DNA from 4 places in the Buttiauxella sp. genome. Region 3 is predicted to be linked to each of the others. Evidence: predicted binding sites of a transcription regulator. Region 3 holds the regulator's gene; each other region holds the start of a gene.

Region 1 (2,208 bases), on a different contig from region 3:
TACAGCGGGGTCATGTCTTCCGCCATATCCGCGTGATCGTTACCCGCGATACCCATCAATGCAGATGCATAGATGATTGGGAAATCGAGTTGCTCGTCGGTAGCTTCCAGGTTTACGAACAGGTCGAACACCTGATCAACAACCCAGTCAGGACGCGCACCAGGACGGTCAACTTTGTTAATTACAACAATCGGCTTCAAACCATGGGCAAATGCCTTTTTGGTTACGAAGCGCGTCTGCGGCATTGGGCCATCCATTGCATCAACGACCAGCAGAACGGAGTCTACCATGGACATTACACGTTCAACTTCACCACCGAAGTCGGCGTGCCCAGGGGTATCAACGATGTTGATACGGTAGTCATTCCATTTGATAGCGGTGTTTTTAGCGAGGATGGTAATCCCACGCTCTTTCTCCAAATCGTTGGAGTCCATCACGCGTTCAGTAGCTTCAGCACGTTCGTTACTGAAAGTACCAGATTGCTGCAGCAGCTTATCAACCAGGGTAGTTTTACCATGGTCAACGTGCGCGATGATGGCGATATTACGCAGATTTTCGATCACAACTTTGCCTCAGGCATTTAGAAATAGCGCGTTATTGTACACGTATTAATCGAAGGACAGAACAGGATCACAAAGAACCTTTACAAACAATGTTGAAAGTAAGGGTTTGTGATCGCTTTCACGGAGCAAAAAAGGGAGCCATAACGAAAATTGCACCAATATGGTGCTCAAATCTCAGATTGAAGCACTACATTGGTGCAAACTATCCATCATGGTGCATCCCTTTTGCACTATAGTGCGCATGATAGCGCCTTTTTAGGGTAATTTAAAAGTTGGCACAGATTTCGCTTTAATCATTTCAGGGCGAATAGCCAAACGAAGAAAGTTTTGAACACCTCGTTACCACGACGACAATGACCAATCCGGGAGATTTAAGTATGTCCGCTGAACACGTATTGACGATGCTGAATGAACATGAAGTGAAGTTTGTCGATCTGCGCTTCACTGATACCAAAGGCAAAGAACAGCACGTCACTATCCCTGCTCACCAGGTGAACGCTGACTTCTTCGAAGAAGGCAAAATGTTTGATGGCTCCTCGATTGGTGGCTGGAAAGGTATCAACGAATCTGACATGGTTCTGATGCCAGACGCATCTACCGCTGTCATTGACCCGTTCTTCGCTGATTCAACTCTGATCATCCGTTGCGACATTCTTGAGCCGGGCACCATGCAAGGCTACGACCGCGACCCACGCTCCATTTCTAAGCGTGCAGAAGACTACCTGCGTTCAACCGGTCTTGCGGATACCGTTCTCTTCGGGCCAGAACCAGAGTTCTTCCTGTTCGATGACGTTCGTTTTGGTAGCTCAATTTCTGGTTCCCACGTTGCTATCGATGATATCGAAGCTGCATGGAACACTGGTACTAAATACGAAGGCGGCAACAAAGGTCACCGTCCTGCTGTTAAAGGCGGTTACTTCCCGGTTCCACCCGTTGACTCAGCTCAGGACCTGCGTTCTGCAATGTGTCTGACCATGGAGCAAATGGGCCTGGTTGTTGAAGCTCACCACCACGAAGTGGCAACTGCTGGTCAGAACGAAGTGGCTACCCGCTTCAACACCATGACCAAAAAAGCAGATGAAATTCAGATTTACAAATATGTCGTGCACAACGTTGCTCACGCATACGGCAAAACTGCGACCTTCATGCCAAAACCAATGTTTGGTGATAACGGTTCCGGTATGCACTGCCACATGTCTCTGTCTAAGAACGGTGTAAACCTGTTCGCTGGCGACAAATATGCTGGCCTGTCTGAGCAAGCGCTGTACTACATCGGCGGTGTTATCAAGCACGCTAAAGCAATCAACGCCCTGGCTAACCCAACCACCAACTCCTACAAGCGTTTGGTCCCGGGTTACGAAGCTCCAGTTATGTTGGCTTACTCAGCGGCTAACCGTTCTGCTTCTATCCGTATCCCAGTGGTTGCGTCTCCGAAAGCACGTCGTATCGAAGTGCGCTTCCCAGACCCAGCGGCTAACCCGTACCTGTGCTTCGCAGCGCTGCTGATGGCTGGTCTTGATGGTATCAAGAACAAAATCCATCCGGGCGAAGCGATGGACAAAAACCTGTATGACCTGCCTCCAGAAGAAGCAAAAGAGATCCCACAAGTTGCTGGCTCTCTGGAAGAAGCACTGAACTGCCTGAA
Region 2 (2,208 bases), on a different contig from region 3:
AACGACAACACCCCGAGTGATGCGCAACAGGTGGTTTATTACAGCCTGGCAATCGGCCACCATCTCGGCGTTATCGACTGCCTGAAAGAGAATCTGGTTTGCTCGTATGAGCCTTACAAAGCGTGGATTGCCACGCTTGAAGAAGGCAGCGAAGCGCGGCGCAAAATGGAAGGTGTGCCGCGTTATGGCGAAATTGTTATCGACCAAAGCCATGTGGTTTTGTTAGCCAAAGCCTTTGATGCGGCAAAACCGACGCAAACCGAACAGCAGCAAATCTGGAGCCAGGAACTGCTCGATATGCTGCAAGCCATTCAACAAGAACCTGCCATTTATTTGATGGTCCGGAGGCGTTATGACCCCGACCAAAATAATTCGAGTTGCAGTAAGGCGGCAACTGAGCAAGTCCCTGGGAGCATAGATAACTATGTGACCGGGGCGAGCGAAGGCAGCCAACGCGACTGCGGCTCGAAGAATGACGGTCGTAATGTTTTACTTTGTGTCGGCAACACCATGATGGGCGACGACGGCGCTGGCCCGTTGTTGGCTGAAAAGTGCCTGGCCGCGCCACAAGGCGATTGGGTGGTTATCGACGGTGGCACCGCACCGGAAAACGATGCGGTGGCTATCCGTGAATTACGCCCGGCAAGATTGCTGTTGGTCGATGCGACAGATATGGGCCTGGCACCGGGTGAAATCCGCGTGATTGACCCGGATGACATCGCTGAAATGTTTATGATGACCACCCACAACATGCCACTCAACTATCTGATTGATCAGTTGAAAGAGGATGTTGGTGAGGTGATTTTCTTAGGGATTCAGCCTGATATCGTCGGCTTTTACTACCCGATGACCGATGCGATTAAAGCCGCGGTTGAGACGGTGTATCAGCGCCTGGCTTGTTGGGAAGGTAATGGCGGATTTGCTGATTTGGAAGCGCCGGAGTTCTCATAAGAGTTGTCGGATGACGCTACGCTTATCCGACCTACGGGTATTGTGGGTCGGATAATCATTGGTGACATCACTCGACCGGTTTTGTAGGTCGGATAAGCGTTAGCGTCATCCGACATTAAACCCAATCACGCCTCTGTCATTTGCCCAAATGACATCGACAAATGTGTCGATGTCACTGTCATCCCACCCCGGATCAAAGCTTAAACTGTTGAATCACGCTAGTTTCAAAGTTGGCACACTTTATGTATGTCTAAGCCAACTAATAAAAACAGGAGTCTCTGATGAACCGCTTCATCATTGCTGATTCGAGCAAATGTATTGGCTGTCGCACTTGCGAAGTGGCCTGTGTCGTGTCCCACCAGGAAGAGCAAGACTGCGCGGCTTTAACTCCGCAAACCTTCCTCCCCCGTATTCACGTCATCAAAGGCGTGAATGTTTCTACCGCAACGATGTGTCGCCAGTGCGAAGACGCACCTTGCGCCAACGTCTGTCCGAACGGTGCTATCAGCCGCGAACACGGCTTTGTCAATGTGATGCAAGAACGTTGCATCGGCTGCAAAACCTGTGTGGTTGCCTGCCCGTATGGCGCGATGGAAGTGGTCGTGCGCCCGGTTGTGCGTAACAGCGGTGCCGGTCTGAACGTGATGGCTGAAAAAGCTGAAGCGAACAAATGCGACCTTTGCCATACCCGCGCAACAGGCCCGGCCTGTATGGAAGCTTGCCCAACCAACGCGATTATTTGCGTTGATCGCAACAAGCTTGAACAAATGAGTGCTGAAAAACGCCGCCGTGCTGCGTTCGACGCGACTTCATCTCTGATTTTCTAAATCCATTTAAATCTCCGTTAACAGGTCTGTTACTGATGAAAAAAATTACCAGCGTCTGCCCTTACTGTGGCGCAGGCTGCAAATTGAAACTGGTTGTTGAGAAAAACAAAATTATCCGCGCTGAAGCGGCTGATGGCGTGACTAACCAAAATGAACTCTGCCTGAAAGGCTACTACGGCTGGGATTTTCTCAACGATACCAAACTGCTCACCCCGCGTTTAACGCAGCCGATGATTCGTTACGAAAAAGGCGGAAAACTCCAGCCAGTCAGCTGGGATGAAGCCATTAGCTATACCGCCAGACGCCTGAAAGCGATTAAAGAGCAATATGGCCCGCGCTCGATTATGACGACCGGTTCGTCACGCGGCACCGGTAACGAAACCAACTATGTGATGCAGAAATTTGCTCGCGGCGTGTTGCATACCAACAA
Region 3 (2,208 bases):
AATAACCTCGGGCAGTCATTGTCTGGTGGTGAACGTCGTCGTGTCGAAATTGCCCGCGCATTGGCGGCAAATCCAAAATTTATTCTTTTGGATGAACCTTTTGCCGGTGTTGATCCAATCTCCGTCATCGACATTAAGCGAATCATTGAGCACCTGCGCGACAGCGGGCTCGGGGTGTTGATTACTGACCATAACGTACGCGAAACGTTGGCTGTTTGTGAACGTGCCTACATCGTTAGCCAGGGCCATTTAATCGCCCATGGCACGCCAGCTGAAATCCTGGAAGACGAGCATGTTAAGCGCGTGTATCTGGGCGAAGAGTTCAGACTCTGATAGGGTAGGAAATATATTTATCAATACTCGTCATCATTCGAGTGGCCAACGCCCTTGCCATTCGAATGATGACGAGTATTTACCTGAGGAAGTTCGCTCTGAATATGAAGCAAGGTTTGCAATTACGGCTTAGCCAACAACTTGCTATGACTCCCCAGTTACAGCAGGCTATTCGTCTGTTGCAACTGTCGACGTTAGAGCTACAGCAAGAACTTCAGCAAGCACTGGAAAGTAACCCACTGCTTGAGCAAACCGATCTGCATGAAGAAATTGAAACTCAGGAAGTGCGTGAGAATGAAGCGTTAGATACGCGTGAAGCACTTGAACAAAAAGAGATGCCCGACGAGTTGCCGCTGGATACCAGCTGGGATGAAATCTACACCGCAGGCACGCCATCAGGAACCGGTACAGATTACATCGATGATGAATTGCCGGTTTATCAGGGTGAAACGACACAAACGCTGCAAGATTACTTAATGTGGCAAGTCGATCTCACGCCGTTTTCAGATACCGATACCGCGATAGCGACCTCAATTGTCGATGCCGTCGACGAAATGGGTTACCTCACCGTCTCTTTGGAAGAAATTCTGGAAAGCATGGGCGATGACGAAATCACGATTGACGAAGTGGAAGCCGTCCTCAAGCGCGTTCAACGTTTCGATCCCGTCGGTGTCGCCGCACGCGATCTGCGTGACTGCCTGCTTATCCAGCTTTCACAATTCAGCCGCGACACACCCTGGCTTACCGAAGCGCGCTTAATTGTCAGCGAGCATCTGGATCTGCTCGCCAACCATGACTTCCGCAGCCTGATGCGCGTCACTCGTCTGAAAGAAGAAGTGTTGAAAGAGGCAATGTGCCTGATTCAATCCCTTGACCCTCGTCCAGGGCAGTCCATTCAGACCAGTGAGCCGGAATATGTCATCCCGGATGTGCTGGTGAAAAAGGTACAGGGTCGCTGGACGGTAGAACTGAATGCTGACAGCATTCCACGTTTGAAAATAAACCAGCAGTACGCTGCGATGGGCACCAATGCCCGCAATGACAGCGACTCGCAATTTATTCGTAGTAACTTGCAAGAAGCAAAGTGGCTGATTAAGAGTCTGGAAAGCCGGAACGACACGCTGCTGCGCGTAAGCCGCTGTATCGTCGAACAACAGCAGGGCTTTTTTGAACTTGGCGAAGAGCACATGAAACCGATGGTGCTTGCTGATATCGCCCAGGTGGTCGAAATGCATGAGTCGACCATTTCCCGTGTGACCACGCAGAAATATCTGCACAGCCCACGCGGTATTTTTGAATTAAAGTATTTCTTCTCAAGCCATGTCAACACCGAAGGTGGAGGTGAAGCCTCCTCGACGGCAATTCGTGCATTGGTGAAGAAATTAATTGCTGCGGAAAACCCAGCGAAACCACTGAGCGATAGCAAGTTAACGACTATGCTATCCGATCAAGGGATCATGGTGGCACGCCGCACCGTTGCGAAGTACCGAGAGTCTTTATCCATACCACCGTCAAATCAGCGTAAGCAATTGGTTTGACTTAACCGATAAGGAAGACACTATGCAGCTCAACATTACAGGACATAACGTCGAAATCACTGACGCGCTACGCGATTTTGTGAGTACGAAGTTTGCCAAACTGGAGCAGTACTTCGACAGAATTAACCAAGTCTATATTGTGTTAAAAGTTGAAAAAGTCACGCATATTGCTGATGCCACGCTACATATCAATGGTGGTGAAATTCATGCCAGCGCGGAAGGCCAGGACATGTATGCGGCGATTGATGGCTTGATTGATAAACTGGCACGCCAGTTAACCAAACATAAAGATAAACTAAAACAACACTGATAATCCGGGCAACTGTTTCAGCGTTTA
Region 4 (2,208 bases), on a different contig from region 3:
TGCGGTGAGAGTTTGCAGCACGCAATCTTTACGGGCGTTGTAACCCATGGTACCGATGCGCCAGATTTTGCCTTGCAGCGGGCCAAATGAAGTGCCGATTTCGATATGGAAATCATTCAGCAGCATTTTGCGCACCTCTTCACCGTGAACCTCAGACGGGATCACGACGCCCAGCACGTTATTCATTTTGTGTTGCAGATCGCCGAAGGTTTCCAGCCCCATTCCCTGGATCCCCGCCACCAACGCACGTCCGTGCAGTTCGTGACGCGCGATCCCCACATCCAGCCCTTCTTCGAGAATAATGCGCGCGCATTCACGAGCGGCGAATAACATGCTGGTCGCTTCGGTGTGATGATTAAGACGCTCCGGTCCCCAGTAATCCATTACCATGCCGAGATCGAAATAATTCGAATAGATCATCTCGTCATCACCATCCTGGTGCGCAACTGTGCGGATCCCTTCCTCCACACATTTACGGCGGCGAATCACCTCTTCCATCTTATCGCTCAGGGTAATTGGTGAACTGCCTGATGGACCACCGAGACATTTTTGCAAACCCGCAGAAACCGCATCCAGGCCCCAGCGGTCGGTTTCCAGCGCGTTGCCACCAAACGAAGCGGTTGCATCGGTATAAAACAGCACACCGTGACGGTGACAGATGTCGCCGAGTTCAGCCAGTGGCTGGAGCATGGTGGTGGATGTGTCGCCCTGAACGGTTAGCAGCAAACGAGGTTTAACGGTTTTGATGGCATCTTCGATTTGGTCAGGGGTAAACACTTCGCCCCAGGGAACTTCAATGGTGTGAACTTCTGCCCGGCAACGGCGTGCAATTTCACACAACAGATGACCAAAACGGCCAAACACCGGCACCAGCACTTTATCGCCAGGGCGAATGGCCGATAACAAAATCGCTTCAATACCTGAACGAGAAGTGCCATCCACCAGCATCGTCCAGCGGTTTTGGGTGCGGAAAACCTCGCGATACAACACCATCACTTCATTCATATATCCGGTCATTACCGGGTCATACTGCCCAATCAACTGACTCGCCATGGCACGCAGTACGCGTGGATCAGCGTTAATTGGCCCCGGCCCCATCAACAGACGATGAGGCGGATTAATTTGTGAGAAGTGCTGAATATCGAACATGGCCTTTCCTTTTATTTGTCATGAAACAAAAGATTCTTAATAAAAATATTCTGCAACTAATGTGCCACCAATTTTTGCGAAAGACAAAGAAGAAAAAGTCTTCAAAGCAGACTGCTGACAAAGATTAATGAATGGGTTATGTAGGTCGGATAAGCGCTAGGGTCATCCGACATAATTGGCGAAAATGGTGGATGACGCTGCGCTTATCCGACCTACAAACTGACTCTTCATCTCTGAACCAGAATGGTTCCCACGACATGTGCAAACGCACTATCACAGTGCACTAACGTTGCTCCAGCTCATCAAGCTCGGAATACAATTCCGCAATGTGATGAATGCGTTGGCGACCAGTGGTTAATGCTTCATGCAGGACCGCATTGGAAAGCAAATTCACCAGACTCATCGCGCTGCTATAACTGTCAAACGCAGAGACGCTATCGAGCGGAGCCGTAAAGTGCCAGCGGCACCAGGGTGTGAGGCCAGAACCTTGCGCTTCGCTCATTACCAGAAGCGGCACCTCGCGTTTATGCAGATTGGCCAGTAAGGGTTTGATAATGCGTGGACGCCTGCGAAACGCGATCGCGATAACACAATCGTGTTGGTTAATATCCACCACATCTTCAGCCAGCGTCTGCCCGGGTTGAGGTAGCAAATACACATCACTACGAATTTGCAGCAACTGTTGGCGCAAGTGCATGGCGACGGGCCAGGAATTTCTTAACCCAATGATAAAAATACGTTTTGCGGTTGTGAGCGTAGTGACCACATCGGAAAACTGTTGGGTTTCAAGCTGGCTAATCCATTGCGTCAGGTTGGCCATTTCCTGTTTGTAATGCCGCGCCAGCAATGTGTTACCTTGCACCGCATCGCGATTTTCCGTGAGCGGCATTCCGCTCTGGCGCAAGGTGCGCAACTCTTCACGCATATCTTTGTAACGCTCATAGCCAAGGCGTTTGAATAAACGGCTGACAGTGGCTTTCGATACGCCAGAAAGACGGGCAAGTTCTGCACTGTTATAGCTGATGAGGTCATCAAAATGATCCACAATAAATGCAGCAA

The links. Region 3 encodes sigma-54, which starts transcription at its own class of promoters, with help from an activator protein. Its sites were predicted from a motif close to GTTGGCACANNTTTCGCTNT; they were not measured.
Region 1: a site for sigma-54 is predicted at 835-854, ahead of glnA (glutamate--ammonia ligase). Genes of this name have one in related genera too.
Region 2: a site for sigma-54 is predicted at 1,181-1,200, ahead of hydN (electron transport protein HydN). Genes of this name have one in related genera too.
Region 4: a site for sigma-54 is predicted at 1,199-1,218, ahead of WBL83_RS18770 (pyridoxal-phosphate-dependent aminotransferase family protein). Genes of this name have one in related genera too.

The regions. Positions count from the first base shown of each region.
Region 1 covers NZ_JBAVHX010000025.1:99,601-101,808, forward strand. Annotated here, with positions in the region: gene typA (ribosome-dependent GTPase TypA) at 1-563, opposite strand, end outside; gene glnA (glutamate--ammonia ligase) at 941-2,208, shown strand, end outside.
Region 2 covers NZ_JBAVHX010000034.1:46,355-48,562, forward strand. Annotated here, with positions in the region: partial or broken gene WBL83_RS20130 (formate hydrogenlyase maturation HycH family protein) at 1-336, shown strand, start outside; gene hycI (hydrogenase maturation peptidase HycI) at 427-951, shown strand; gene hydN (electron transport protein HydN) at 1,233-1,778, shown strand; gene fdhF (formate dehydrogenase subunit alpha) at 1,814-2,208, shown strand, end outside.
Region 3 covers NZ_JBAVHX010000027.1:2,269-4,476, reverse strand. Annotated here, with positions in the region: gene lptB (LPS export ABC transporter ATP-binding protein) at 1-333, shown strand, start outside; gene rpoN (RNA polymerase factor sigma-54) at 438-1,871, shown strand; gene hpf (ribosome hibernation promoting factor) at 1,894-2,181, shown strand.
Region 4 covers NZ_JBAVHX010000032.1:49,531-51,738, forward strand. Annotated here, with positions in the region: gene WBL83_RS18770 (pyridoxal-phosphate-dependent aminotransferase family protein) at 1-1,149, opposite strand, end outside; gene WBL83_RS18775 (MurR/RpiR family transcriptional regulator) at 1,433-2,208, opposite strand, start outside.